DNA from 3 places in the Bacteroides sp. HF-4919 genome. Region 3 is predicted to be linked to each of the others. Evidence: riboswitches for the same ligand, from Rfam matches in the RefSeq annotation. Region 3 holds a riboswitch; each other region holds the start of a gene.
What was found. Region 3 has a riboswitch for cobalamin ahead of KO473_RS01215 (ribonucleoside-diphosphate reductase subunit alpha). Riboswitches for the same ligand answer to the same signal wherever they lie in the genome.

Region 1 (10,507 bases), on a different contig from region 3:
GATACTGAGCAGTGTGCCCAGTACCCTGTGAATGGTATACATCAATTTCGTGATCATCATTATAAAGTATAAGACGCAGAAAGCATGAAATTACGTGGCATGCTTGGTATCAATTGATTGCCAAGTGCCTGGTTGCAGTATTCCTTGTTGAACAGATTGTTGACGTTGACTCCCAGACGCACATTGCTCTTTAATGTATAAGAGAGACCGAGGTCGGTCAGCCAGTAAGCATCGAACGAACTTGTATTGTCTGAGTTGCGGTACACTTTGTCCTGGAAACTGGTAGAGAGATTCACTCCCAAACCTTTCAGCATACCTTTTGAAACCGTATAGGCACCGAAAGCGTAGAAAGTATTTTTAGGGATATAAGCATACTGCTTGCCTTCGCTTGCGTTTGTCTGCATATAAGGGTTGTTGGCCAGGTCACGCACTTTGGCGTCGGTGTATCCGTATCCGGCACTCATAGACAGGTTGTAAATAGGACTCCAGGTAATATCAATATCGAATCCTTTGGAATCCATTCTACCCACTTGCCCTACAACTTTTTTGTCCAGTTCTACACCATTGGCAATGTCTCCTTTGTTTGCAAGAGTCTGGCGGATATTATCTTTATTAATATAGAACAAGCTTACGTTAGCCTGCAATGTACGTGTGATCTCGTATCGTGCTCCCACTTCTACCTGGAAACCTTTCTCCGGCTTGAATACCTCTTTACCATTTATCGGAATAAACTCTTTACCATCCTTATCAATGTAAATGGTATTAGCGTCATAAAATGCGCGGATAGGTTTGAAGTAAGTACCGTATGAACCATAAATGGACACTTTGTCAATAGGCAGATACACCAATCCGGCACGGAACGTAAAGGCACCGTTGGTGATTTTGTTATATGCATCGTCATCCGGTTTGTCATAATGGCGTCCTCCGTCGCTGGTGTTCAGGTTGGCGGTCTTGTACATGAACAAGTCATAACGTCCTGCCAGCATCATTTTCAGTTTATCACTGAACTCCACCAGGTCTTGCAGGTAAAATCCGTGGGTGAATGTTTTCTGTGCGGTGACAAATCTGAAAGGCGCTTCCATCCAGCCAATGCTGTGTGGATTATATACCGAACCGTGTCCTGTGGTTCCGGGGCCGGTGGCTCCAGTGCTTTTATTACGATAAGCCATGTAAGATTCACGCATCAGGGATACAAAAGAGTAACCGCCCAGATAGTTGTGCACAATGTCTCCGGTATAGAACTTACCGCTTGCTTCCAGTTGGTTGTTCACTGTTTTAGCGATATGTGAGAAGCGTAGCGGATAACTGTAATAGATGGAATCCAGACAGATATACTTTTTGGTGTCGTTACCTTGCTCGTCTTTGGTCATGTAATAATGATCATAAATAGGGCTGTCACTTGTCAGATAGTCCAATGACTCGGTACCGAAGTAATCAATATCGTCATACGTATAAGAGAGTTTGTCCATCAGCTTGAACGCTTCGCTGAAGGTGTGTTTATACAGGACGGATATGTTGAAACCACGGTTGTACATAAAGTCCGATTCACTGTTGTAGCGGGCTTTTTTGTTCAGTCCGGGCAGGGCATCTCCTTTGCTTAGGTATTTGCTGCCGTCTGTGGCTGAGAGTATATCATAAGACATTGTGGGAGGTAAACCGATCTCGGTCGGATAGAAATCGCGGTTGGCGCCGATACGGATGTCCAGTTCGTCGCTTTCAGTCAGATGTCCGCCAAGGGCCAGGTATCCAGAAAGACGTTTGGTAGCATTACTTCTCCATCCTTCCTGATCTTGCCAGTTGACGCTTGCACGATAGTTTAGGGGACCTACCAGTTTGCCGCCTAACGCCATTGTAGCCTGTTTGTTATAATAACTGCCATAAGCGAGACGTGCGTATACGCTTTGTTTGCTTACGGGAGCTTTACGGACAATGTTGAGAACGCCACCTACGGCGGACTGTCCGTAAAGTACCGAAGCCGGACCTTTCAGCAATTCGATACTTTCAACGGAAGACAGGTCCATAAACGGATAGGAATTGTCGATGGATGAACGTTCGTCACGCACTCCGTCCACCATAATCACGGAATTATCGAATCCGCGGATGGAGAACTGCGTAAAGGCTCCGTAGGAGGTGCGGAAGCGTACACCCGGGAGGAAACGGGCAGCTTCCTGTATGTCCCGGATATTTCGTTTCTCAAGCATCCCGGAAGTGATTGAATTGGTTGAAATGGGAATGAACTTGGCGGGAACATCCAGTTTCAGGGCATCGGTCTTTCGTCTGTAGTTGGTTGCCACTACTACTTCGTTGATTGAGAATATAGAATCATTGAAGTTGGTATATTTTTTGTTTTGCAGCTGTGCCTGCGAGGGGAGCAATAGTGCACTGCCTATTGCCATTAATATCACTCTTTTCATTCGTCTTTTTCTTTTGCATATTTGGCTTTTTTCTTCATAATGTCCACCATTTTGTGCTTCAGCATAAACCGGGCATGGTCGATAAACAGTTGTTGGATAGCGGGTATTTCACCCAATCCCTGCATACGTACATCTACTTTCAAGCCTTCCTTTTCAAGAGCTTCTTTCCAGTCGACGGCAATGTCGTTGTTGGCATGGTCACCTGCTACAAACATAAAGGGAACCAATGTCACTTGCTTGGTTTTGTTATCCTTCAGTTGCTGAAGCATGGTGTCGAATGTAGGGTAACCTTCGATGGTACCTACATGAAAGTTTTTCAATCCTTTGGCTTTCAGCATATAGTCGATCATGGCATAAGTAGCTGTACTTGGGGTATAAGTGCCATGTCCGACGAGGACCACACTGCCTTTTTCCGGCTTGCTGTTGCCCAGGATATCCACTACAGCCTCAGCGTCTTCTACCGAATAAAGAAGAGGGTTACCTACCCGGATCTCTTTAAAGAATGACGCTACTGAGGCTACGTCACGTCTCAACGACTCCATCTCAACACCTTCTATAATGTTAGTACTCTGCACAATGACATGTGTATAGCCATCTCCGAGAAGTTTCAACAGTGCTTCCAGTGGACTGGGTTTCTCAATGCCGCGAGCTTTGAGGCGGCGCATGACAATACGTGAAGTATAAGCCTCGCGCATTTCCAGTTGTGGGAATGCTTCTTTGGCTTTGGCATTGATGGCATCGATTGTTTTGGTACGGGTGTCATCGTATGTAGTACCGAAGTGTACCATAAGAAGGGCGGCTTTATCGCCCGGTTGCATGGTGGCCAGCATATCGGAGGCCACGAAGTTTCCCCCTTCGTGCGCGGAGCAGAAGAGGGAAACTAACAAGAGTAAAGAGAGAATAGATGTTTTCATTGGTTATTTCTTGAATCGGAGAGTTAAACTTACATATGCCATACGTCCCGGAGAAAGAAGTGCGTAGTTAACGCCATTGGGACGGGTATCACGTTTGTTGAAAATGTTGTCGAGCCCCATGCCGAAGTCCAGTCCCAGGTGTTCGAATCCTGTCAGTGAATGTTTCACGTTCAGGTTCCACACCCCATAACCCGGAGCGTCACCATAGCTGTGTCCCGGATGGAAGCGTTTGCTCTGGAAACGTCCGTTGATGTTGATGTTCAGCAGATAGTCATCCCAGGAATGGCTGTAATTCCCCGCTACGGTTCCTGTATGGCGTACCGAGCGTTCGATGTTACCCCACACACCGTCCACACTTTTACCACGTGCATAAGCGAAAGCATAGTTTCCATTCAGGCTGAAGCCTGCACCGAGGTTGGTGGCTGCGTTTACTTCAAAACCTCTGACAACACCTTTGTCGAGGTTGCCGTAGAGTTTGTAGTTAGCTAACGCTTTTGTTTCAGAGTCTGTCAGGTTGAACTCTTTTTGGGCCTGAGCACGTAACTCTTCACCGTTAGGAAGATCTGCAAGTTTATATGTAGTAGAATTAATCATATCATCTATATAATTCAAATAACCGGTAACAGAGACATTTAAGCGGTTTGTATTGTATTCCAAGTTAACAGAATAATAATTACTGTGTTCTGCTTTCAAATCTTTATTACCTTGTGTGATCGTTTTGCCTTTATTCATATAATAATAAAGTTCGTCCAGACCAGGGGCACGGTAACCGGTGGAGTAAGTACCACGAATATTGAAAGCACCTACTGAATACATCACAGCCACTTTCGGAGTAAAGCGTCCTCCTGCCAGTTCGTGATAATCGTAGCGTACACCGGCAATACCGGTCAGACAATTCCATAATTTAATTTCGTGTTGCGCATAAGCAGATGCTGTATACACAGACTTATCTACCTTTGTACTGGGACGGTCCAGGCTTTCTGAACGGTAATCTACTCCGACTACAGTCATATTGTTTCTGGCAAAATTGAAGATACCTTTTAACTCTGCGTCATAGAAATGTTGTTCTTTAGTTTTGGCATAGTCTCCGATGGCAATCTTGCTTTTGTCGTCAGCCACAGTATATTTATAATTTTGCATGTAGTTGTCATTCATCAAATCCAACTGAATAGAAGAACGCTTATTGATTTTATAGCGTCCGCCTACACCGAAGTTATATGATTCGTAATGCAAGTCATATTTAGAACCTCCGTCGATACTTTTATCGTATACAGGGCGATCTGTTAATTTCCAGTAGTAACCTCCATTAGCATAGAAAGAGAGCTTCTCAGTCGGTTGGAAAGTGAACTTTTGATTTACTAAATTTGAGTGGAAGCCATTGGATGTAGGCGATACGGTGGGAATAGTTGATACTGCTCCTGTTTTACTATCTGTTACGTATGCTAAGTCACTGTTTCTCCACCCTGCGCTTTGTTCATGTTTGTAGGAGGTATACGAACCGAACTTTTCGGTAGCGATGTCCGCATTTACCATTTGTGTCAGTTGGCGATGATCTTCATATCGGGTGGTAGAAGTCACCTGCATCAGTTCTTTCGGTTCATTGGTGATGATGTTGATTACACCTGCAATGGCATCAGAACCATAAAGTGATGAACCTGCGCCGTCAAGCACCTCGATGCGTTTCACGCGGCTCATGTCGATGCGCGAAAGGTCGATGTTATTGGATATGTCTCCTGTCAGTTTTCGGCCATTAATCAGTATAAGTACATATTTGTTAGAGAGGCCGTTCATCATCAGGTAAGAACCCATTGAGTTGGTAGAGAATGAAAGGGAAGGAACGAGCATGGTCATTGCCTGCTGAAAGTCTGTGATACCGGCTTTCTTTATTTCGTTGGCAGTTACTACTTCCACCGGAGCCGGTGTGTTTTTCAGTCTTTGGTGTGTACCGGTACCTGTCACAACTACAGGGTTCAGGTCCACAGTCATCTCTTTGTCTTTGCCTGTTGCGTGTTGCTGTGCAAACGCACCCACCGCTGCACATCCTCCCAAGAGAATGGTCAGTAAGCATCTTTTGTTTCTCATTTTATTGTATATATATTATGAATTATTATCAGTGATAATTACGCATTGTTACATTTACTTTAGAAAAATCTTGTTCTAATAAAAATAATTTTTCTATCGTGATTGTGGGACTACCATTATATGGCTTAACATCAAGAATTATCCGAGCATAAAAATCAAAGGCTGATTCTGGACTTGGACCATCTTCAAATCTATAAAAGATTTCAGTCGGGTTTACATAGTATTTCGTTGTGTAGGTATTAATGTACCCTTCCCCTATACTATCACATGTTACTGATACTACATTCATATCTGAGTAGTCTTTAACGACATATGGAACAAGTAAAAAATTTGCTTCTCTTATTTGTATATCTGCTATATTTTTTAAGGTTGGATTAATTCTTATATACTGTGAAAGATCTAGTTTGGGGAAGTTTAATGTAGCCCAAACAGGAGTTTCGTCAAAATAATCATAGTAAATGTATTCTCCCTTCCCTGTGACTTCTATTTTGGGCTTTCCTATAAAATTAAATACACCTAATGATTCTTGATAATAAGGTATATATCCTGTTGCAGAAGATGGTATAGAGGTTCCTGGAATCCAAAAGGATATAGGACTACCAGGAAATGAACCACTACTTTTAGCAGTACCTTCTAATGTAATTTTAGCATCTATATTTAAGTTGATTAACTTACTCTCTCCATTTCCACTACTAAACATTGCACTAAAGGCACCTATAATGGCGCCAGGAAGATCACTAGAACTTTTGGAAATAGCACTTTTAATACCTTTTACCGCAGATTTGAATATACTTTTGGGCAAACCTAACTTATTCTCTCCAGTCTCTTCATTTATGGTGTTTTTATATAAAAAATTATCTCCAATGCCTGCTAAGATACCTGTTCCTGTTACTTTGCCTACATTTCCTAATCCTGAAAAAATGTTATTCCCAGATGATGAACCTATAGCACTTTTAATTGTTCCAACGAAGTCCCCATTTAGATCAATCTTTTCAACATTATAATAATTCATATACCAGTTTAACTGAATTGAGTTATAAGGTAATTGTGCTATTTGTTCATCATATGCTAATTCATATTGCATCATATACCATTTGTTAGATGCCAATGGAAGTGAACCGTCATCTGGAGCTGGTTGCATTTGTGAGTAAGTTTCTTTGTTTTTACTTCCATCTACTATAGCTTCTCCCATAAAATTGAGTAGAGATGATTTATGATTAGAGATGATTGAAATCCCATCTTGAAGATAGGTCGATGGTGAGATAAATTGAGTTGTAGTATAAAGAAAAATACGCATGATTCCACGGTATTTATTATAAAGTATAAAGTAGGGATTAACTAGTGGACCGGAAGCTTTGGTTTCGAATGTATTATATAATAATACCCATCCATCTGAGGATTTCCTGTCATTAATCACATCCATACCATAAATTGATGCAATGCTTCCTTGTCCTACCCAAGGACTTGGTATGCGACTTTGCCCACTTGGTGTTGGCATCCAATCTGCATTTTCCCAATCAAAAGTAGGAGTTGGAATTGAACGTGTGGATACCGGTGATTCAAGAATAAGTTGTTCATCTTGGCAACTTATAAAACATGTAATAAATAAAAAACATAAGATAAACAGATTAGTAGTTTTGAATAAAATGTCATTTACTACAATGGATGACTTTTTGTACTTCATGTTCTTACATAAAGTACAAAAACTCTCTTTTAAAAAAGAGTTTAAGCTTTTCTTATTCATAAGTTAAGTAGAAAAGAGTTAATAAAAGGCTATCCTGACCCCGAGATAACACTATTGACTATATTTACTTAGGCAGGTTTCCTGACTATCCTTTTTAAAAAGCTACCTTCCCATCATAATTTTTCAGTTTAGACAGTGGTATATATGCAGAATGCTTTTCATTTTTTTCTTTGCAAATATTGAATATTTACAAAAAAAGGATCACAGTAGCGGGCACTGTTCCGGATTCTCACCGGATTCCCTTTTATGCATCGAACGGAATGTTTCGACTGCATCACCTAAGCGGGGGCAAAGATATACATTTATTAGTTTATATAGAAATAAATTAAAGAATATACTTATTTATAGGTATATCGGAGAAGTGAAGCCTTTTATATTGGGAAAGGCGGATGTCTTTCAGTCAAAAGGACGCGGTTTACTGCTTATTTGTAGCAGAAAGAAGGGATTTACTCTGTTTTTAAAACAAGGGAAGAATTCTATATGTGTGAAATAGAAAAGTAGTCCGCATAAATATGGCATTAGTATACGATATCCGGACTGTTTTGTGATTAAATATACTTTGGATGATCAGAGATGATCGATTTCTTGCCTTTAGGAAGTTAATATTGTCTTTATATGAAGTTAACATCGTACTCGGAGGAAGTTAACATTGCGTTCAGAGGAAGTTAACATTGTATCCGGGTGAGGTTAACACTCTAAAAAGAGGCACTAAAAGCTCTGTTTCTTATGCTGATTGACTTCGTCTCGATGCTCGGCCGGATTAATCGTTTGGATTGTAATATTAGTTATTTATATTCTTTATGCTACAAAATACAGTGGATACATTTTAATTTGCTTAGAAGATATGTTCACGAATGTTCTTTTGTTTTTGGAGAATTGTAAATACGGCGCTTTTTCCGGAGAAGCCTGGGACAGACTCCGAAAAATGTGCTACAAGCCACATAGAAAATACAAGATGACAGAATGTCAAAATGTCAATGATGGAAGATGCTGAATGGGATTGTATTTTACATTTCTTATTGATTATTCTTCCCCGCTCTGTTTTTTTCTTTATCTTTGTTCCGAATTGGTTTCGGATGAAGATTCTCGTCATTCGGATTAAAAGGGAATTGGGTGTAAGTCCCAAACAGTCCCGCTGCTGTGAAGCTCCGTTTATATATCTTGGAAACATCTTTTGCCACTGGTGTCGGATTTGAAACATCGGGAAGGCTTCAGGATAAGGAGTAAGTCAGAAGACCTGCCATTCATCAAAGGCTGTTTTTACTCGTGGGATTAGGAAAGCAGTACGAAAAAAGATTAACTTCAAAAAAGATGGAAAGGTGGTATGCCGATGAAAAAGGTATGTCCTCGTTGTGGTGCTGCTTTTGAGTGCCGGCATGACAATATAAGGTTGTGTCATTGTGCAAGTGTAAAACTGGACGCATTCCAATACGCTTATATTAAAGAAAATTACACAGACTGTTTGTGTCATTCATGCTTGGAGGACATTGCACATAGCGTGAAGGACGACACATCTTCCGGAAAGCTAAGTATTGAACGAATCTAACTATATTATACTATGGAACTTTTAAGAAATCTTTTTGAAGGTTACCCCAACCTATGGGGTGGAGGAGTGGCACACTCCGTACTTATTTTGTCGCTTGTCATTGCATTTGGTATCATGTTGGCTAAAATAAAAGTGGCAGGTATTTCTTTGGGAGTCACCTGGATTTTATTTGTCGGCATTGTATTCGGGCATTTTAATTTGAACCTGGACGAGCACTTACTTCATTTTCTGAAGGAATTCGGACTGATTCTGTTTGTTTATTCCATTGGTTTACAAGTGGGACCAGGGTTCTTTTCCGCTTTCAAGAAAGGAGGTTTTACACTGAATGTATTGGCTATGACGGTTGTTTTCGCGGGAGTCATTATTACGGTTTCCATACATCTTATAACAGGTATACCTATAACGACCATGGTGGGCATCCTTTCAGGGGCGGTAACCAATACTCCCGGACTGGGTGCGGCTCAACAGGCAAATAGTGATTTGAATGGAATTGATGCCCCGGAGATCGCTTTGGGATATGCCGTGGCGTATCCGTTGGGAGTGGTAGGGTGTATTTTGTCTTTGCTGGGACTAAAATATCTTCTTCATATTAATACAAAACAAGAGGAAGCCCACGCAGAGCAGGGGTTGGGACATCTACAGGAACTAACTGTCCGGCCTGTTTCTCTGGAAGTCAGAAATGAAGCCTTGGAAGGGAAAAGAATCAAAGAAATACGTCCGTTGGTAAACCGCAATTTCGTTGTATCACGTATCCGTCACCATGACGGAAAGAAAGAGACGGAGCTGGTCAACTCTGATACGGTATTGCACCTGCAGGATAAAATATTGGTGATTGCCACTCCAATAGATATGGAGGCTATCACAGCTTTTTTTGGTAAACCGATTGATATGGAATGGGAGCAGTTGAATAAGGAGTTAGTGTCCCGCCGTATTTTGATAACTAAACCAGAATTGAACGGCAAAACACTTTCACAGCTAAAGATCCGCAATAATTTTGGTGCCAGTGTCACTCGTGTCAATCGTTCGGGAGTTGATTTAGTAGCCGCCCCGCAACTACAGTTACAAATGGGAGATCGTGTTACCATTGTGGGGAGTGAGTTAGCAGTAAGCCACGCTGAGAAAGTATTGGGTAATTCGATGAAACGGCTGAACCATCCCAATCTGATTCCTATTTTTCTGGGTATTGCTTTAGGATGTATTTTAGGGAGTCTTCCTTTTATGTTTCCCGGCATTCCTCAGCCTGTCAAGCTGGGATTAGCAGGAGGACCATTGATTGTATCCATCCTTATCAGCCGTTTTGGACCGCAGTATAAACTGATTACCTACACTACAATGAGTGCTAATCTGATGATTCGCGAAATCGGCATATCACTTTTTCTGGCTTGTGTGGGACTGGGAGCCGGCAGAGGGTTTGTAGAAACAATTATTTATGAGGGAGGCTATGTGTGGATTGGTTATGGCATCATTATCACTGTGCTTCCTCTGTTATTGGCAGGAATCATCGGACGTTGTGTCTTTAAGTTAAATTATTACACGTTGATCGGTGTGCTGGCCGGATCGACCACCAATCCGCCGGCATTGGCTTATTGTAATGACCTGACTTCGTGCGATGCGCCTGCGGTTGGTTATGCCACGGTTTATCCATTGACCATGTTCCTGCGGGTACTTACTGCACAAATCCTTATTTTGGCATTAGGTTAACTTTAGAAATAACAACATTACGCGGTGCGAAACAAGATTTGGATAAAATGAAAGGTTGCATCATGTCTTTCTTTCCTATCTTTTTTGTACTTTTGCGCCCGATTTA
Region 2 (10,507 bases), on a different contig from region 3:
ACTTTATATTTTAGACATACACAAATATAGCCAATGAAAGTAGAAATCAACAACCGGCATCTTAACTTTTATACTTAATAATAATATTATAGTATCTACTAACTTTTCATAGAAAGTCAGAGTTTTAAAAGCCTAAAAACAAACAGATGCATATATCTCTATTTTAACATCAAAAAGAAACTATTTTCCCTTTTTGAACAACACACTTTATATTAAAAACCGGTGCAGCAGAAGAATACAACGCATAGATATGACATTTACATACAGAAAGTTGCATCATATTGAGTAAATATGCTATTTCATATAACAAAAGACCTTACTCTTTTCCAAAAAGAAGTAAGTGTTTTCCCGAAAAGAAGTTAGCCTTTTGCTCGGAAGAAGCTAATCTTTTGTCCGAAAGAAGTTAATAACGCAAAAGAAGGCGTAAAATACAAGTTTCCTGAAATTATCGGAGGCTTCAGAAGGGATATGTGTCAACTATCATTTTAAAGGTTCAATCCGACCTACAACGACAGAAGATGTCTAAAAACAAGGATCACCAACCATATGCTTGATAAAAAGGTAAAATCACATCATTTTGATTCTGTCTGATGGGAAAATAAGAGTCTTTTCGGAAGCAGTCGCAAACGAGGCCGGAAAGAAACGAATACAGACCGTATTGAAAATACAGAATGATACTTCATTGTGTATCTGTCAAAATGCAAATTTTCGCCTCAGCCGTTTTCCTTTCCTCTGCTCTTTACCACTCTTACTTCTTCCGCACCAAAAACTGCCTGATCTTCTCCCTGTCTCCTACCACCCAAACCAAATCTCCCAATTGGAAAACTATAGCCTGATTCACCGGAACCAATTCACCCTCTCGTTCAAGGGCTACGACGAGACTATCATATCTTTTTCCTAACCGGGACTGGGCAATGCTTTTGTTCAGAAACGGAAAATCTTCATCTACCGTGAATGAATGAAGCGTCACATCTTGTTTTATGTTCTTTTCATCCGGCAAATCCTGTCTGTTCTCAAGTTCCGTCCGGAACTCTTGCAGCTGTCCGCCTGTTCCGACCACTACTAACTTATCCTGCGGATAAATTCGTTCGGAACTTTGTGGAATGTATATTCTCCGCTCCCCTCTGACAATACTTACTATATTGACACCAAACTCCCGCCTGAAAGGGAGTTCATCCAATGACTGACCGATATAAGACGAATAAGGAGACACCCAAACGGAAGTCAGCTCAACATCTTTGTCATTAAACTCACTGTTAAAACGACTTTTCAGAGGATAACGTTTGCGGGCAGCTTCTTCCCTTCCGTTCAGATTGGTCAGGAAGTGTGTTTCCAGATGCGAATATTGCGTGAGGTTCTCCCTGAAAATAAGAATCAATGCCAATACGGCAACGGCTATCACAATGCCTATCCCATAATTGAGGCTGAAGTAACTGATAACGACCCCTGCAATGAAAAAGACGGCAACCGACACACGAAACAAAATCAGCGCGACCAACCGTCCGTGATTGTAATTATCATCATTCCACAACTTTAAAAATACATCCGGGGAATTATACTTATCTGAAACAAGTGCCCACAGGAAAGGTGTCATCAACAGAAGTGTGACCAGACACATCCCTATGTTTACCCATCGCCCGGGAGCATCGAACATCTCGTTTATCGTGGGATAAACGGTTTGCACAGACAATAACCAAATCGCCGTGAGAAGAACACTATAGATAATCACTCTTCCGACAATCGTCTTCAACAACCGCTTCCAATCGCTGTCATGATTGACCGTCTTCTTACCGGAAGCATAGCGGTCCAGACTTTCCCTGGTTTTAGGCGGAAGTATTTTATAAAGCCATTCGGCCAACGGATTTGCCAACCGGATGAAATAAGGAGTTGTGAATGTAGTAATCACCGATACCGCAACAATAATCGGAGGGATAAAACTATCCAGTACTTTGAGTGAAGCCCCCAGCCCTGCGATAATGAAAGCGAACTCTCCTATCTGGGCAAGGCTGAATCCTGACTTGACGGAAACCTTCAACGGTTCACCGGATAATAAAACTCCCAATGAAGAAAATATGGATTTACCCACAAGAGTTACCAAAGTAATGATGACCACCGGCCAGCCATACTGCACCAAGACAGCCGGATTGACCAACATACCGACAGAGACAAAGAAAATAGCTCCGAAAAGATCTTTCACCGGCTGGATGATATGTTCTATGTGTTCGGCCTCAACCGTCTCGGCAAGGATAGATCCCATAATGAAAGCACCCAGTGCAGCCGAGAATCCTGTACGGGTAGCCAACACAACCATTCCCAGACAAAGTCCCAGCGAAACGATCAGTAAGGTTTCGTTATTCATCAGCCGTTTTGCTTTTTTCAAAAAGAACGGAAGGATAAATATCCCAATCAGGAACCATAGGATCAGAAAGAAAACAACCTTCAACACACTCATCAACAACTCTTCACCTACAAACTCCTTACTCACTGCCATTGTAGAAAGGATGACCATCATCAGGATAGCGATCAGATCTTCAACTACCAATGTCCCGAATACAACACCCGTGAAGCGTTGGTTACGTAAGCCGAGATCATCAAACGCTTTGATAATAATCGTTGTTGACGACATAGACAACATACCTCCCAGAAAAATAGAATTCATTGTGCTCCAGCCTAACAGATGTCCTACCATATAACCGATCAGCAACATGCTGATAACTTCGGTGGTTGCCGTGATAAAGGCAGCTGACCCGACATTTATTAATTTCTTAAAACTAAACTCCAACCCAAGGGCGAAAAGTAAAAAAACAACTCCTATCTCAGCCCAGATATTGATGTTCTCAATATCACCTACAGTCGGGAAAATCTGCACGTAAGGTCCCGCCAATAATCCTGCGACGATATATCCCAGTACCAAGGGTTGTTTCAACCATTTGAACAAAAGGGTAATGATACTTGCGGACATCAGTATTAGGGCAAGGTCGGCAATTAAGGTAGGTAAGTGTGACATGGCATGTATATTTCGTTAGTAATTCATTCCGTTTATGCTCTTTTATTTGTAAAAAAGAACAATCGACAGTCTATTTGTGTTTCGTCTATATGACATTTATTTTGAAACAAAGCGCCGTTGGTCATTGCACAAAATTGAACTTTTCGTGCAAAAAGTATCCACTCTATCCAATATTTCTCTATATTTGTCCCCGAATTGGTTCGGAATCCGTGGTCAACGGACGAAGATTAAAAGGGAATCGGGTGTAAATCCCGGACAGTCCCGCTGCTGTGAAGCTCTGTATAACATCTTATCAATAAACCAATTACAAACCACTGACGGAAAAGGAAACGTCGGGAAGGTCCGATAAGATGTAGAGTCAGTCAGAAGACCTGCCATTCAATGAATAAGAGCTTTTTTACCTCGTGGGTTAGGAAAGAAAGCATCGTTGTTAAGCCCCAAATCGTAGAAATACTGTGTTTTCATCGGGTGGACTCATGTCCGCAGGGTGGAAAGCATGAATATGTGTATTCCATTTAATTGAGAAATGAATATGATTAAAAGAATCTTAGTCGCCAACCGCGGCGAAATAGCCGTGAGGGTGATGCGCTCCTGCCGGGAGATGGAAATAACGAGCATTGCCGTTTTCTCGGAAGCGGACCGAACAGCGAAGCATGTGCTCTATGCCGACGAAGCTTACTGCATCGGCCCAGCAGCATCGAAAGAGAGTTATCTGAATATAGAAAAGATTATCGAAGTGGCAAAGTCGTGCCGCGCAGACGCTATCCACCCGGGATACGGGTTCTTGTCCGAAAATGCAACCTTTGCCCGTCGTTGTCGTGAAGAGGGGATCATCTTCATCGGTCCGGACCCGGAAACCATGGAGGCGATGGGAGATAAGATTTCGGCACGTATCAAGATGATAGAAGCCGGTGTACCGGTGGTTCCGGGTACTCAAGAAAACCTGAAGAGCCTTGAAGAAGCGGTAGAACTCTGCAATCAAATCGGTTATCCGGTAATGCTGAAAGCCTCGATGGGAGGTGGCGGAAAGGGTATGCGGCTGATTCATCGTGCAGATGAAGTGGAAGAGGCCTACACAACCGCCAAGAGCGAATCACTTTCGTCATTCGGCGACGACACAGTTTACCTGGAGAAATTTGTAGAAGAACCGCATCACATCGAGTTCCAGATTCTGGGCGACAAGCATGGCAACGTGATTCATCTGTGCGAACGTGAATGTTCGGTGCAACGCCGCAACCAGAAGATTGTGGAAGAGAGCCCTTCGGTGTTCGTCACTCCTGAACTACGCCGGGATATGGGAGAAAAAGCAGTGGCCGCCGCCAAAGCCGTGAACTATGTCGGAGCGGGAACCATCGAATTTCTGGTGGACAAGCACCGCAACTATTACTTCCTGGAAATGAACACGCGCCTGCAAGTGGAACATCCGATTACCGAAGAGGTAGTCGGCGTAGATTTAGTGAAAGAGCAGATTAAAGTGGCCGAAGGACAGGTGTTGCAACTGAAACAGGAAGATATCCAGCAACGCGGACATGCCATCGAATGCCGCATCTGCGCAGAAGATACAGAAATGAACTTCATGCCCAGCCCGGGTGTCATCAAGCAGATTACGGAGCCAAACGGCATCGGGGTGCGCATCGACAGCTATGTATACGAAGGTTACGAGATTCCGATTTATTATGACCCAATGATCGGCAAACTGATTGTATGGGCAACCACACGCGAATACGCCATCGAACGGATGCGCCGTGTGCTTCACGAATATAAACTGACAGGAGTAAAGAACAACATCAGTTACCTGCGCGCCATCATGGATACTCCCGACTTTGTGGAAGGACATTACGATACGGGATTCATCAGCAAAAACGGAGAAGTGCTCCAACACTGCATCACCCGTACCAGCGAACGTGCAGAGAACATCGCACTGATTGCCGCTTACATGGATTACCTGATGAACCTGGAGGAGAATAACAGCGGACTGGCTGCGGACAACCGCCCGATCAGCAAATGGAAAGAATTCGGATTGCACAAAGGGGTATTAAGAATATAGAAGAGTATGGAAATACATATAGGAAATCGCGTGGCCGAGATAGAACTGGTCAGCAAAGAAGATAACAAAGTGGTACTCACCATCGACGGAAAAACGTTCGAAGCGGACGTTGTCATGGCAGAGAACGGGAATTGCAACATCCTGATGGATGGGCGAAGCTCCAACGCCCAACTGATTCGCAAAGAGAACGGAAAGAGTTACAAAGTGAATACACACTACAGTAGTTTCAACGTCGAGATTGTGGACAGTCAGGCAAAATATCTGCGGATGCGCAAGAAAGGTGAAGAAACACAGAACGACCGCATCATTTCGCCCATGCCGGGCAAGGTAGTGAAAATCCCCGTCAGTGTGGGACAGGAGATGAAAGCCGGAGAAACTGTCATCGTCATCGAAGCGATGAAGATGCAGAGTAACTACAAGGTGACTTCGGACTGCCGGATTAAAGAGATTCTGGTACAGGAAGGTGATAATATCGCCGGAGACCAGACGCTGATAACGTTAGAATAACGAATAATAGAAAGACAATGGAAGAAGTAAATAAAGCCTATGCCACGTTCGAAGAGCGTGACCGTATCGCTTCCCAAGGCGGAGGCGCTGCCAAGATTGAAATACAACATGCGAGCGGAAAGATGACTGCCCGCGAACGCATCGATATGTTACTGGACAAGGGAACATTTGTGGAACTTGACAAGCTGATGGTGCACCGCTGCACCAACTATGGCATGGACCGTAACAAGGTTCCGGGCGACGGTGTGGTGTCGGGTTACGGAAAGATCGACGGCCGTCAAGTGTTTGTCTACGCTTACGACTTCACCGTTTATGGTGGTTCGCTCTCGGCATCGAATGCCAAGAAGATAGTCAAGGTACAACAACTGGCTTTGAAGAATGGCGCGCCGATCATCGCACTGAACGACTCGGGCGGTGCACGTATCCAGGAAGGAATCGAAAGCCTGTCGGGCTATGCCGACATCTTTTACCAGAACACGATGGCAAGCGGCGTGATCCCGCAGATTTCGGCTATCCTCGGTCCATGCGCCGGAGGTGCCTGCTACTCTCCGGCACTGACGGATTTCATCTTTATGGTGAAGGAGAAAAGCCATATGTTCGTCACCGGACCGGATGTGGTAAAGACGGTGATCCACGAAGAAGTCAGCAAAGAAGAACTGGGCGGTGCCATGACGCACAGCAGCAAGAGTGGTGTAACGCATTTCATAGCAAACACCGAGGAAGAATTGCTGATGTCGATCCGCGAGCTGCTCTCCTTCCTCCCGCAAAACAATATGGACGAAACGCGCAAGCAGAACTGCACCGATGACATCAACCGCGAAGATGTATCACTCGGCAGCATTGTCCCCGCCGACCCGAACATACCGTATGATATGAAAGAGATCATCGAACGGGTTGTTGACGAGGGCTACTTCTTTGAAGTGATGCAGAACTTTGCCAAAAACATCATCATCGGTTTTGCCCGCTTAGCCGGACGCTCGGTAGGTATCGTGGCCAACCAGCCGGCATACCTGGCGGGTGTGCTCGACATCGATGCCAGCGACAAGGCAAGCCGTTTCATCCGCTTCTGCGACTGTTTCAACATTCCTCTGATTACGTTCGAAGACGTTCCGGGCTTCCTGCCGGGATATACGCAGGAGAACAACGGCATCATCCGCCACGGTGCCAAAATAGTGTATGCCTTTGCCGAGGCCACAGTGCCCAAGCTGACTGTGATCACCCGCAAGGCCTATGGTGGCGCTTACATCGTGATGAACTCCAAACAGACGGGGGCGGACGTGAACTTTGCCTACCCGAGTGCGGAAATTGCCGTGATGGGTGCCGAGGGAGCTGTAAACATCCTGTTCCGCAAGGCGGACGCAGAGAGCAAAGCCAAAGAACTGGATGCCTACAAAGAGAAGTTTGCCACTCCATACCAGGCTGCCGAACTGGGATTCATCGACGAGATCATCCTGCCGAAGCAAACCCGTAAACGCTTGATACAGGCATTGGAGATGACGGAAAACAAAATGCAGACGAATCCACCGAAGAAACACGGAAACATGCCGCTGTAGGCACAGCAGGCGGACCAAGCAGAGAGAGGGTATATGCGCGGGGGCAAGGCGACCGGAACAAGATTTCGCACGTCTCCCCGCATTTTTCAGGAAGTTTTATCCTATATTTGTGTCAGCTAACTCCAAAACCTTTCATCTTATGCCCACTAAGCGCCTTTTCGTCCCCGATGACATTCTCCGTCCGGCACAGCCGGGTGAAAACAAGAACATACGCCTGCTCCAATACGTCAACTCTACCACACAGGAAAACTTCGACGCTTTCCTGACGCACCATGCCCTGGTATACATCCTCTCCGGGGTGAAGCAGATCAAGGTAGGGAGCAATCAGTTTGACATCCGCCCCGGAGAACTGTTTCTGATACCAAGGGGAGAGTACGTGATGTCGGAATACATTACCGGCGAACATGGGTTCCGCAGCCTGATGTTGTTTTTCAGCAAACGGGTTGCGCAAGGACTGGCCGAACAACTGAGCGGATGTTTGCCGGAACGTATATCGGAAAGGATGCCGACAAAAAGAGAAGCCATAAAGATCATTCCCCACAACCGGGAAATAGAGAAACTGTTTTCTTCGTTGGAGGAATACAGCAAGAGTAAGAGTCCGTTTATGTGCGAACTGATCCGGCTGAAATTTACCGAACTGGTATACCTGCTTCTGGACAGTCCTTACCGGCAACTAATAGCTTCCTTCCTCCTGGATGCGGCACGAAGCGAAAGCCCGGCACTGTCAGCCGTGCTCGACCGGCATTTGTATTCCCCGGCCACCGTCAACGAACTGGCTATGCTTTCCGGCAGAAGCCTGTCGAGCTTTAAGCGGGAGTTTGCCCAGGAATATGGTGAAGCTCCCCGCGGATGGATACGCAGAAAAAAACTGGAACGCGCTGCTTATCTGCTCGACACGTCGGACAAAACGATCGAAGAAGTAACGGACGCGAGCGGATTTGTAAGTGCGGCACACTTTGCCCGGCTCTTTAAAGAGCAATATCAGATGACACCTACTGAATATAGGGGGAGGAATGATGAATGATGGGCGAAAAGCGATGAACGATGGACGAGAAGTGAGAAATGGAGATGATCGAAGACCTATATATAAGGTGTGGGAAGCTGCCGGAACGAAGCACTCGTAAACGTACCCTGAACCAAACAGACCGGAGACTGAACCAAACGGGCAACAACCCGTTCTCTATTTGCTTGTATCTTTGCTGCATGAAATTCATCTTATGAAATACAAGATCAGCTTATGAAAACTAAATTCTTTACTCCCATCCTATTGATCACCTTCTCGGCTACCGCTCTGTGTTGCCAAAGCAAAAAACAAAACCAGCCGACGGAAGAGGCACAGCAACCGGAAACAACGATCATCAGTGACAGCATTCGTTTCTGCGAAAGCACGTACCCCTATCAGGGAGGTATCCTGATCGCCAACTTCGGAACGGAGCAGCTCAATCCACTCAACACGGAAGGCAGGGGATACATCGCCTACCATAAAGATAACCGGACGGAAATCCTGATTCCTGCCGACGGCAACCTCTCCGGACCGAAAGGAATGTTTGTTCGTGACGAGCACCTGTTCATCTGCGACGTCAACAAAATCGTAGTCTACAACCTACAAGCACCGGAGAAAGCACCGCAAGTCGTCCTGCTGCCCGAAGGCAACCTTTTCGTAAACGACCTCGTGGCGGAAGGGAATACACTTTATGCTTCTGTCACCAATACAGGAAAAATCTTCAGCATCGACATCAGTGACCCGGGCGCAGTAGGGATTCCTGCCGAATGGGTGAGCATCGCCGGACCTAACGGGCTGATTATCGAAAACGGAACCATGTACGTCGCCTCTTATCCCGCTGACGGGAAGACAACGGACAACAATGTCATCTATCAGATTACCGACCTGAGCAAACCCGTTCCGGAGAAGTTCATCACCACCCCGGGACAATATGACGGTATCGCCCTCTCTGCCGACAAGAAAACGATGTACATCACCAACTGGACACCCGCACAAGTTTGTGCCGTCGACATGAATACCCGAAAGATCACGCCACTCGACATTAACCCGGAGAAACCGCTGTCCGGCCCGGCAGATATCACGGTAGCCTCCGGAACGATGTATATTCCGGACCTGCCCAACAGCAGGGTCATCGTTTATCCAATGTAAGATTCGGTTCATAATCCGTCATTACTTATACTAAGAATTCCCTTATCCCAGCTTTTCCCATCCATTGAGAAAGTTGAGATAAGGGAATCTTCCGTCTATCGGAAGGCCGTTTTCGGGATGATTATCCTTTCAGGAACTCCGTTCAGAGAGCCCCCCCGATTAACGGTCTATATAACCCCGCGCTCACCTCTCCCGCATCTCTGCCACGAACTCGTCGGTGGTGTAGACCTTCTCCGCCAGCAGGGTGAAGTTGATGAACGCTGCCGTATCGGCGTCCAGTCCGGGGAGCTTGGCAGAGGCCGTGGCGTCAAAGACGACGGCTGCCTCAAATCCGCGTTCCTGCAACTCGCGCAGATGGGACTCCGCGCAGAGGTTGCCGGACATGCCGCACACCACTACCTTGTTCACCCCACGCTTGCGGAGTTGAAGAATCAGGTCATTGTTTTCCGGCCCGTACAGTTTGTGGGGTGCCGTGACGATGATATTCGTGCCCCCGTCGATATAGGGTTTGTAGAGTTCCAGCCAGTCGGCACCCGAACCTTCGAAACCCTCGCCGGTCAACTGTCCCCGGCGTTCGAACATGCCCGTGTCGTGCATCAGTTTCTCGATGGGACCTTCGAAAAGCCATTGGTGATCATGCTTATAGTAATAGTGCGGGGAGATGAATACCAGCATGCCTTTTGCGGCTGCCACCTCGAAGATGCGGCGGAGGTTTTCCACCGTGCCATTCTTCTGTATATTCTCTCCGAAAGCGCCCCAGCCCAGACCGTTCTCGCTCAGGAAATCGTTCTGCGGGTCTGTCATTACAATCGCTGTGTGTCCGTCGATGACGAACGGGGTGTTGATACCTTCCATAATCTTTTTTTGTTTTTAGACGTTTATACTCCTTTTAGCTCAGGGTGCGGCGTCGGTGTACCGCTTGTTTTCCGACTTTGCAAAGATCGGCATTCCACACAGGGCGGGAAAGGGCCATATGGCCGGATAAGTTAGCAATTCTTCCCGAATAAGAAGAAAATCATGCTATCTTACCCTATAAGGAAAGGAAATGGATCAGAAGAGGGAACGGAGACACCTATTTATATATAAAAGGCTTATAACAAACAGGTTTTAGAGAATGGAAACGCCACTCTTCCCCGCCTTCGGGAACAATTGCCTATTCAAAGTGTGATATCGCTCTTTCCCGAGCAGCGATAAGCACCGATCTTTGCAACATCAGATTTAAACAACTAAAACAATCCCGC
Region 3 (10,507 bases):
GCAATATCAAAATGAGGAAGGGATCAACCCACTGAGGTATCCTTATTGTGAATATTTGATTTTACCTTAAGAAAAAATAGCAAAAAGATGAATTACTTACTGAAATATATACTCTCTTTCTGTCTGCTGACGAGTGTCGCAGCTTGTACCGAAGGGATAAATGAAACAGTGGAAAGTGCGTACCAACTTCCGGTATTTCCTGAACCTTCATACAAATTCTCAAGAAACGGGGAGAGTTCTGTAAATGTGCTGGAATGTGAATTTCTGAAATCTCCCATTGACCGAATTTTTTCGGAATATATGAATGAAGCGCGTATGAGTACTCAAAGAGATTATGACGAAGCACGCCGTATCTATCATGAAGGGACATTCGGACTGAAACCCCAGAAAGAAGTTTCCACTTCTCCTGTACATCTGAACGATAGAGAAAAGATTCTGCGAGACATTGACAATTGGTTTGAAACTTCTGCACGCATTGCGGGTTTAGGGGCGAACATTCCCTCTTACGAACATAGGAACAGGGAAGCTGCGAAAGGTTCGACGGGATATGTAGGCAATAATATAAGCGATTCAGATATCTGTTATGTAGATGAGAAAGGGATTGCCGTGGCCGAGGTTTACAAATATGCTGTTATGGGGGCGATATATCTGGACAAAATATTGAATATACATCTGGGTGAGGAAATATTGGGAAATAACGAGATACTTGTCCGAAACGACCTGACACAACTCTTACCCGGTCATAACTATACAGAGTTAGAGCATCATTGGGATCTGGCTTATGGATATTACAGCTTCTGGAAAACATTGGCTCAGGCCGATGGCTTACCTGCCCTAAAAGACTGTCACTTACGCATCTTCCGCTCATTTGTAAAAGGACGGACCTTTATGGAGACTTCCCGATATGATGAAATGAGGCTACAGGCCGATACCATCAGACAAGAGCTTTCGCGGGTGGTTGCCGCAAGAGCTATGAATCTGCTTGTCGGCCCTAATACATTTGCCAATCTAAAAGAGAATCCCAGACGTGCATTCCGCCTGCTCTCCCAAGCTTACGGGTTGATCTATGCTGCACAATTTGCACGTAATACGCAAGGAAAGCCATTCATTACAAACGAAGAAACCGGAAACTTATTGCATGAACTGGAGAAGAACGATGGTTTATGGGATAAAGAGCGCTTATTGGGAAGAGAGCAAACTGAAGGGGCGTTATATAATTTGGCAACTCGCATTGGAAAAATATTTGGAGTTTCATTGGAAGACATTAAAAAATAAGGAGAAAAATGAGAAAGATACATAAACTGCTTTTACCGATAATTATATTCATGTCGGCAACAATCCAAGTCAAAGCTCAAAAAGAAAATATCATTCCCAATGGAGGATATGAAGAGTGGAGAGATGGGGGACAGCCCATTGGCTGGCGTATAGCAAGCGACTTTAGTCCGGAACAAGTACAGGAGAGGCGTCCCGAGAGTCCGGGTACATATGCACTTAAGATATGGCTCAACGGAGGATCTATCTATTTGGCTCAACCTACACCGGTAGAAGGGGGAAAACAATATGCATTCTCTTTCTGGTACAAAACGAATATAAAAAACACTGAAATAGCAGTAACTTTATTGTGGTATGATGATGGAAGGGTAAAAAGTAGAGAGAAAATACTTTCGGTAAGAACAGTTAAAGATGAATGGAAAAAAGCGGAGGGTGTCGTAACAATTCCGAAAAATGTTTATAGTATGGGGATGGGCATAAAAACACTTCGGGTTTATCAGGAGGGCTATATGCTGTTCGACGATATGTCGATAGTGCCCAAAGGGACCGGACCGGACATATCTTCCGTCCCGAAAGCTCCCCGCAATCTGAGTATAAAAGCGTATCAGAGCGAAATGGAGATCTCTTGGAATAAAGTCATGGATGAAGAAATGCGATGGGAAGTTATGTTTGATGGCAAAACCGAAACAACCACATCCGGAAATTCATATATGAAGACAAAACTTAAACCGGGAAGTGAGCACCACGTTAAAGTAAGAGCAGTAAAGGGTAACGAGTTTTCACCATATGCCGAACGAAAAGGAGTGACGGAAGGAATGAGTAAAGCAGAAAACTCTGAAGATCGGATTCCTTACCTGCGTACTATCACTCCTGACGGGAGTTGCAAGGGGCGTTTCCTAAAGCTCTATTATAATGAACTGGCCAATCCTGATGCGAGAATCTCTTATAAATTGAACGGAATGACAGTTAACCCCAAAGATGATACTTTAGAGTTCCCGGAGTTCGGAGGATTTTACAAACAGTTTCGACTGGAAATCTATATTGATGAGGGAGAAGGTCGTGAATGGGAGATTTTATATCCCCAACTGGGTGTAGAAAAGATTCAAGAATAAAAATACAATTAAATAGGAAATAAACCAATGATAAAGAATGTAATAACCCAATTGTGTATCATTTTTTGCCTTATTTGCTTTTTTGCATGTGAAAAACAAAAAGAAGAACTTCCCGATATCCGGATAGGAAAAGAGAAGAGTGTCGAAGAATTGTTGTTGAATAAACAAACGGAAAAAAGACTCCTTCTCTCAGGCGGAAACGGGAAATATATAGTTAACGTAGAAAACGCACAGATAGCTACTGCCTATATAAGTATGGACACGCTTAAGGTAAAAGGTCTGTTGGAAGGTGAAACGTTTGCCACTATCATTTCGCATGACAAGCGTGCAAGGCTGAAAATCAGCGTGGTCTTTCCCGACTTGGAAGTGAGCCATTCAACGGTTCAGTTCCTTCCCGGATTTAAAAGTAAATACGTAAGTATCTTCGGAGGAGGGGAACTGACCAAATTGGAAGAGAACGACCCGGCGGATATCATGGATATCAAATGGGACGGCTCTACCGGGATGCTTGAGATAAATCCCAAATATGAGGGAGAAGCCCAAGTTATCGCTATTTCTGAAGATGCAAAAGAGAAGAAAATCATCCATATTAAAGTGAGACCGGAAGGAGAACTGGAGACTTCGGGTTGGTATAGTACCAATGCAAGTTCATATTATTTGATTTTGAATAATAAAATGGTAGTCAAAAGAAAAGGAGTAGGTACGTGGATTGCAAACAGCGCCCGTCCTTATGGAGGGGGAGGAGTGACTTATAGTAGTTCTTATATAAAATTAGCTCCCATTGTGAACCCCATACAGGGTGATTCTGTTGATCTGAATATTCTTCGTTATGAATCCCAAAAACCGCAAATAACAGAAGGGATACATCGGTTGTTTGTAGAAGAAGTGCGTGAGTCTGAAGTCATGTTGCGGGGGAGAGGTTTCAAGTTTCTGCTTCCTTATCAGAAGTGAAATATGGATGTGGATTGTGTTAATTTATGGGATTCATTATTTGTGTTAGAATCTACATGATTAATTAATAACTGTGTTTTATGAGTATAGAAATATTGTTGCAAACCGTTGCTGTGGGTTTTTCTTGTCAGTCGCTTTCTTGCGTCACAAAAAAAGTAAGCTGTCTGATTGATAAGATATCCGGCAGGGTGAATGATAAGGGAGCATTGTTATTTGCCCTGTTCATTCTATTGGCGGGCGGGAGCAGGGCAAGGCAACATAGAAAAGAGGATTTTATAATCCGTGGTAAGCAGGTTGCAGTTTTTGGACGCAATATATTTACTGACCGGAATTTATCTTTTGAACCTAATCTGGATATCCCTACCCCTGAAAATTATGTGTTAGGGTCCGGAGACGAATTGATTATCGATGTGTGGGGCACTTCCGAAAATACAGTCAGAGAAATTATTTCTCCTGAAGGTACTATTCACGTGGCAGGTATAGGTCCCATCTTTCTGGATGGAATGAGTATACAGGATGCCGAACGGAGCTTAAGACGTGAATTCAGTAAGATTTATGCCGCTATTTCCGGAAAATCGGTTCATATCAAGTTATCATTAGGGGGAATCCGTACCATCATGATCAATGTCATGGGTGAAGTACAGGTACCGGGTACTTACCGCTTGTCGGCATTTGCATCGGTATTCCATGCCTTGTATCGTGCCGGTGGGGTCAGTGGTATTGGAAGTTTACGTGATATTCGTGTTGTGAGAGGTGGAAAAGAGGTCGCTTGCATTGATGTATATGATTACATTATGAAAGGAAAGTTGACGGACGACATCCGTTTATCGGAAGGCGATGTCATTTTGATTCCTCCTTATGAGAATTTGGTTAGTATTTCCGGAAAAGTCAAACGTCCGATGGCGTATGAAATGAAAAAAGGAGAAACCATAACAACTCTGCTCAGCTATGCGGGAGGTTTCACGGGAGATGCTTACCGGGACGCGATACGTCTGTTTCGTCTGAATGGGAAAGAGAAACAGATATACAATGTAGGGCAGGATGATTACCAATCTTTTGTTTTGACCGACGGTGATGAATTGTCTGTTGAGGCGGTATTGCAACGTTTCTCAAACAAAGTTGAAGTTCGTGGTGCTGTGTACCGTGCCGGCGTATATCAATTGGACGATAGTATCACGGGAACTGTCAGGCAGTTGATCGGCAGAGCAGAAGGACTTCGGGGAGATGCTTTTCTCAACAGGGCTTTGTTGAGACGTGAGCATGAAGACCTAACACATGAAATGATCCCGGTCGATTTGAAAAGAATGATGGCTGGCGCAGTCTCCGACCTACGTTTACAGAAAAATGATGTTCTTTATATCTCGAGTGTGAAAGACATTGAGAAAGAAGGTACTTTATCTATCTATGGTGATATAAGGAATCCGGGAGATTTCCCTTATGTTAAAAATACGTCCATACAGGATTTGATTGTAAAAGCGGGAGGATTGCTGGAATCTGCTTCTATGGTCCGGATCGATGTCTCGCGGCGGATTAGAGATCCTAAGAGTATATCATCTTCCACTGTTATCGGAAAAAGCTTTACGGTTGAACTTAAAAACGGGCTGGTGATGGGGGAGGATAAAGGATTTGAACTGGAACCCTATGATATCGTTTTCATTCGCCGAAGTCCGGGATATCGTAAACAGGCCAATGTAACAGTTGAAGGCGAAGTGGCCTTCACCGGTAATTATACATTAATCCAAAGTAATGAGAGGCTGAGTAGTCTGATAGCAAGAGCCGGCGGACTATCGAAAGAAGCTTATGTAAAAGGAGCGCGTCTGATACGCAGAATGACGGCGGATGAAATGCGTCAGAAAAAGGATGTGCTACGTTTGTCGGTCAGAGGAAGTGAAAAGGCTTCTGTATCTCCGGTTACTTTGGAAGCCTCTTCCACTTATCCGGTAGGCATAGAACTTGAGAAAGCATTGGTAAATCCAGGCTCTGACGAAGATATGGTTTTGCGCGAAGGAGATGTACTTTTCGTTCCTAAATATGTCAGCACGGTAACAATCAATGGAGCTGTGATGTATCCTAATACGATACTTTATCAGAAGGGGAGCAGTCTTAGTTATTACATTGAGCAGGCAGGTGGATTTGGAAACCGGGCACTGAAGCGGCGTGTTTATGTAATATATATGAATGGTATGGTTTCTCGTCTGAAAAGGAGAATGGGCAATGCAATTGAACCCGGATGTGAAATAATAGTGCCAAGCAAAAAGGGCAGGAAAAAAACTGTGGCGGCGGACGTTACAGGGATGAATACTTCCATCGCCTCTATTGCCGCAATGGTGGCTGCTATGGTTGGTATGACAAAGTAATGTTCATAATAAAAAGAGTAATCCGACAGCTTTTTGTACCCTTAAGATTAAATAAGGAGGCAACTTATAACAGAGTTAGTGGAAAAAATGTCAGTCAGTAACAAAGAAAAGGGACAATCAGCCTAAAACAAATTAACGGTATACGTAATTTTTTCCATCTTGCGCACTAAGATGTATATCTCGCGTGCTAAGATGTGCATCTTGGCTGCTGAGATATACATCTCGGCTACTGAGATGAACTTTAATTGCCTTCTCAGTTAGGATGGATAATCTGTGCATAATACATCTTATGGCAACTTTTTTTAACTACGGAATTATTTGTATATTACTGAAGTCTTTCGTTATTTTGTGGCGAATTGGTTCACTTATGCTTTTCTGCATAAGTGATTAAAAGGGAATCGGGTGTAAATCCCGAACAGTCCCGCTGCTGTGAAACTCCGGTAGACTTACCGATACTAAACTTATTGCCACTGCATTGCCCAAGTAGATGAGGAGAAGTGTGGGAAGGCATCGGAAAGGAGGAGTCAGTCAGAAGACCTGCCATTCATCAAAGGCTGTTTCTACTCGGGGGGTAGGGAAACAGTGCGAAACGATAAAATAATTCATTTCAAGAACATTTCATGCAAATAATCAAGAGGAATGGGGCTACGGAACCATATAATAGAGAAAAGATAGCCGTTGCGATACGGAAGAGTTTTGCCAGTACCGGAAGAGAAGTACCGGACGAAACCGTTTACACAATTGTAGATGAAGTAGAACTCTTTTTGTGTGATGAAGTACACCGTAGCGTGGAACAGATTCAAGATGAGGTAGAACGTGGTTTGATGGAACATGGCTTTTATGCCGAAGCTAAAAACTATATACTTTATCGTTGGCAACGTACGGAACGGAGAAAAGCTTTTAACCATATTGTCAGTAGTATAGGTTCTGAAGCGTTGGCTGACACATTGAAAGATATTCAAAAGGATTTTGTTGCCAATGAATATAGTTTGGTGATCCTGGCAGAGAAGTTTGTAAACCTCTGCAAAACCGATATGACAGTTGAAGAGAGGTTGACGACTCTTATTAAGGCTGCCGTAGAGCTTACTACGCAAGAGGCGCCTGACTGGGAATTTATTGCTGCCCGTTTGTTTAATTTTCAGTTGACGCAGAAGTTAAAGGTACAGGCAGAAATTGCCGGTATTTATTCTTTTTATGACAAGCTGCGCTATTTGACGGATGAAGGTTTGTATGGTGACTATATCCTGAGCGCTTATTCTCCACGAGAAATAGAAGTGGCTGCCGGGTTTATGTGTCCCGAACGTGATAAACTTTTCAATTATTCGGGATTGGATCTTCTCGCGAAACGTTATCTTATCCGTACGCACTCACATGAACCAATGGAATCGGTACAAGAAATGTATTTGGGGATTGCGCTTCATTTGGGTATGTCCGAAAAGTGTGATAGATTGCAGTGGGTAAAGAAGTTCTATGATATGCTGAGTCGGTTAGAAGTAACCATGGCAACCCCTACACTGTCCAATGCCCGCAAGCCTTATCACCAGTTATCCAGTTGCTTTATTGATACAGTGCCCGATAGCCTGGAGGGGATTTATCGCAGTATCGATAATTTTGCCATGGTCAGTAAGTTTGGCGGAGGAATGGGAATGTATTTTGGTAAGGTGCGTGCGGCAGGAGGAAATATACGAGGGTTTAAGGGAGTGGCAGGCGGAGTAATACGCTGGATGAAACTGGTAAATGACACTGCCGTAGCTGTCGACCAACTGGGTATGCGTCAGGGAGCTGTAGCAGTATATCTGGATGTCTGGCACAAAGATTTGCCCGAATTCCTGCAACTCCGCACCAATAATGGAGACGACCGGATGAAGGCACATGATATCTTTCCTGCCGTATGCTATCCTGATTTGTTCTGGCGTATGGCAAAGGAAGACCTGAATCAGCAATGGTACTTGTTCTGCCCCAACGAAATTATGAATGTCAAAGGGTATTGCCTGGAGGATTATTATGGAGAAGAGTGGGAGCAAAAATACTTGGATTGTGTAAACGATCCCCTTCTCTCTAAGCGGGTTCTGAACATCAAAGATATTGTCCGGTTGATACTACGCTCTGCCGTAGAGACAGGGACGCCTTTCACATTCAACCGGGATACAGTGAATAGGGCTAATCCTAATTCGCATCGGGGGATTATTTATTGTTCTAACCTATGTACGGAAATAGCTCAGAATATGTCATCCATTGAAACAGTTTCCACTGAGGTCCGTACGGAAGGTGGTGATACGGTTGTAGTCAATACCGTCCGTCCCGGTGACTTTGTCGTTTGTAACCTTGCCAGCTTGTCGCTTGGACATCTTCCATTGGAGGATGAACGGCAGATGAAAGAAAAAATAGCTGTTGTAGTACGTGCGCTCGACAATGTGATTGATTTGAATTTCTATCCTATCCCTTTTGCCCGGATAACAAACCATCGGTACCGTAGCATCGGTTTAGGGGTGAGCGGTTACCATCATGCACTTGCATTGCGCGGTATCCGTTGGGAAAGCGTGGAGCATCTTGATTTCATTGATAAAGTATTTGAGTGTATCAATTATGCCGCCATCGAAGCAAGTACCGGGCTTGCTAAGGAAAAAGGAAGATATGTTTATTTCGAAGGAAGTGACTGGCAAACCGGAGCTTATTTTGCGAAACGTGGTTATGATTCTCCTCAATGGAAAGATTTGGCGGCCAAAGTTGCGGCAGATGGCATGAGAAATGCTTATCTTCTGGCTATTGCTCCTACCAGCAGCACTAGTATCATTGCCGGAACAACAGCCGGAACAGATCCGGTCATGAAACGTTTTTTTCTTGAAGAAAAGAAGGGTGCCATGCTTCCGCGAGTGGCTCCGTCATTGTCTGATAAGACGTATTGGTTGTATAAGGGAGCTTACCGGATAGACCAGACATGGAGCATACGTGCTGCGGGTATCCGGCAATTGCATATTGATCAGGCACAAAGCTTGAATTTGTATATCACCAATGATTTTACCATGAGACAGGTATTAAACCTTTATCTGTTGGCATGGGAATGCGGAGTGAAGACAGTGTACTATGTACGCAGTAAATCGCTGGAAGTGGAAGAATGTGAAAGTTGTGCATCCTGACTAACATTAAATAATAAATATGGAAATAAAGAAATTAAAGAAGAATGCCCTCTTCAATCCCGAGGGTGATACCGAACTCCGTCTCAGAAAAATGATTGGCGGGAATACAACTAATTTGAATGATTTCAACAATATGCATTACAAATGGGTGAGTGACTGGTATCGTCAGGCCATGAATAATTTCTGGATACCCGAAGAAATCAATCTTACTCAGGATACAAAGGATTATCCACATCTGGATAAGGCAGAACGGACAGCTTATGACAAGATATTGAGCTTCCTTGTTTTCCTTGACTCCCTGCAAAGTAACAATCTGCCTACTATCAGTGAATACATTACAGCAAATGAAGTCAATCTCTGCCTGCATATTCAAGCCTTTCAAGAGTGCGTCCATAGCCAAAGTTACAGTTATATGCTGGACTCTATATGTAGTCCGGAGGAGCGCAATGACATTCTGTATCAATGGAAAACAGATGAGCATCTATTAAAAAGAAACACTTTTATAGGTAATTGCTATAATGAATTTCAGGAAAGCCAGGACAGCTTTACGTTGATGAAAACATTGATAGCCAATTATATACTGGAGGGTATTTATTTTTACAGTGGCTTCATGTTTTTCTATAACCTGAGTCGTAACGGAAAGATGTCTGGATCTGCTCAGGAAATCCGTTATATCAATCGGGATGAAAATACCCATCTTTGGCTGTTTCGTAATATCATTCTGGAATTGAAGAAGGAAGAGCCGGAATTGTTTACTTCTGATAGGGTGAAAGTATACGAAGCGATGATGCGTGAAGGAGTGAAACAGGAAATAGAATGGGGGCAATATGTGATAGGTGACGAGATCCAGGGATTGAATAAGAAAATGATAGAAGACTACATTCGTTATTTAGGAAACCTCCGCTGGACCAGTCTTGGATTTACTCCATTGTATGAAGACAATTTAAAAGAACCCGAAAGCATGCGTTGGGTATCACAATATTCCAATGCCAATATGGTAAAGACTGATTTCTTTGAGGCTAAGAGTACTGCTTATGCAAAAAGTACAGCATTGGAAGATGATTTGTAATTGGTACATAAATGAAAGATATAATCTTTCACTTCACTCCTCACAAAAGTTTCCATTTCGATGATTTTCCATTCGCTTCCGAACCTGGTTCTGCCGCAGAAGACAGGGCAGAAGATAAGAAAGGATAGTAACTCTCCGTAGAAGACAAAACACCGGAACCCCGACCAAATTTATGGTTTGAATTCCGGTGTAGTCTTCCTTCAAGCAGTTTTTTTCATAACGTAGATCCTGCGGTAATACAACACTTCCCGGAACTGCCATCAATATAAATGCCATCATCAAAGAAACCACCTCCTTCAACGGACTGCATCGCTGCACTACGCTCCGGTTCCGGTAATTACTCTGGTGGCAGAAAAAAAGATAATCAAGCTATTCCGATTCATCCCGAACTCGCAGGACTGTGTGCCCACAATCCAGTTGATCCTGAAGTTGGTAAAGACTATAGCAAATGCTCTGCTGCGCCAAAGGCGAAACAGGCGAGGCTGTAGCCACTGTTATAATAGAATATTCCACTAAACAATCCGACGTGAAGCCCAGACGGGCGAGTTGTTCCCAATCCATGCGGTTCTCAAAGCCCAACGGTTGCGGACTTGTTCCCCTGCTTCGGAT

Region 1: it holds a riboswitch for cobalamin, as region 3 does, so the genes downstream of both, KO473_RS07305 (cysteine-rich CWC family protein) here and KO473_RS01215 (ribonucleoside-diphosphate reductase subunit alpha) in region 3, are expected to answer to the same signal.
Region 2: it holds a riboswitch for cobalamin, as region 3 does, so the genes downstream of both, accC (acetyl-CoA carboxylase biotin carboxylase subunit) here and KO473_RS01215 (ribonucleoside-diphosphate reductase subunit alpha) in region 3, are expected to answer to the same signal.

What each region holds. Positions count from the first base shown of each region.
Region 1 covers NZ_JAHKNF010000003.1:274,074-284,580, forward strand. The annotation lists gene KO473_RS07280 (PepSY-associated TM helix domain-containing protein) at 1-60, opposite strand, end outside; gene KO473_RS07285 (TonB-dependent siderophore receptor) at 60-2,414, opposite strand; gene KO473_RS07290 (sirohydrochlorin cobaltochelatase) at 2,411-3,328, opposite strand; gene KO473_RS07295 (TonB-dependent siderophore receptor) at 3,332-5,410, opposite strand; gene KO473_RS07300 (hypothetical protein) at 5,439-7,154, opposite strand; cobalamin riboswitch at 7,208-7,451, opposite strand; cobalamin riboswitch at 8,205-8,414, shown strand; gene KO473_RS07305 (cysteine-rich CWC family protein) at 8,479-8,700, shown strand; gene KO473_RS07310 (putative transporter) at 8,713-10,401, shown strand.
Region 2 covers NZ_JAHKNF010000004.1:308,650-319,156, reverse strand. The annotation lists gene KO473_RS09445 (cation:proton antiporter) at 749-3,007, opposite strand; cobalamin riboswitch at 3,187-3,401, shown strand; gene accC (acetyl-CoA carboxylase biotin carboxylase subunit) at 3,540-5,054, shown strand; gene KO473_RS09435 (acetyl-CoA carboxylase biotin carboxyl carrier protein subunit) at 5,061-5,561, shown strand; gene KO473_RS09430 (acyl-CoA carboxylase subunit beta) at 5,579-7,114, shown strand; gene KO473_RS09425 (AraC family transcriptional regulator) at 7,254-8,138, shown strand; gene KO473_RS09420 (YncE family protein) at 8,352-9,266, shown strand; gene KO473_RS09415 (isochorismatase family protein) at 9,450-10,121, opposite strand.
Region 3 covers NZ_JAHKNF010000001.1:267,497-278,003, reverse strand. The annotation lists gene KO473_RS01240 (hypothetical protein) at 1-70, shown strand, start outside; gene KO473_RS01235 (DUF4856 domain-containing protein) at 88-1,275, shown strand; gene KO473_RS01230 (fibronectin type III domain-containing protein) at 1,284-2,384, shown strand; gene KO473_RS01225 (hypothetical protein) at 2,412-3,335, shown strand; gene KO473_RS01220 (SLBB domain-containing protein) at 3,416-5,692, shown strand; cobalamin riboswitch at 6,033-6,252, shown strand; gene KO473_RS01215 (ribonucleoside-diphosphate reductase subunit alpha) at 6,313-8,829, shown strand; gene KO473_RS01210 (ribonucleotide-diphosphate reductase subunit beta) at 8,849-9,898, shown strand; gene KO473_RS23300 (hypothetical protein) at 10,268-10,459, opposite strand.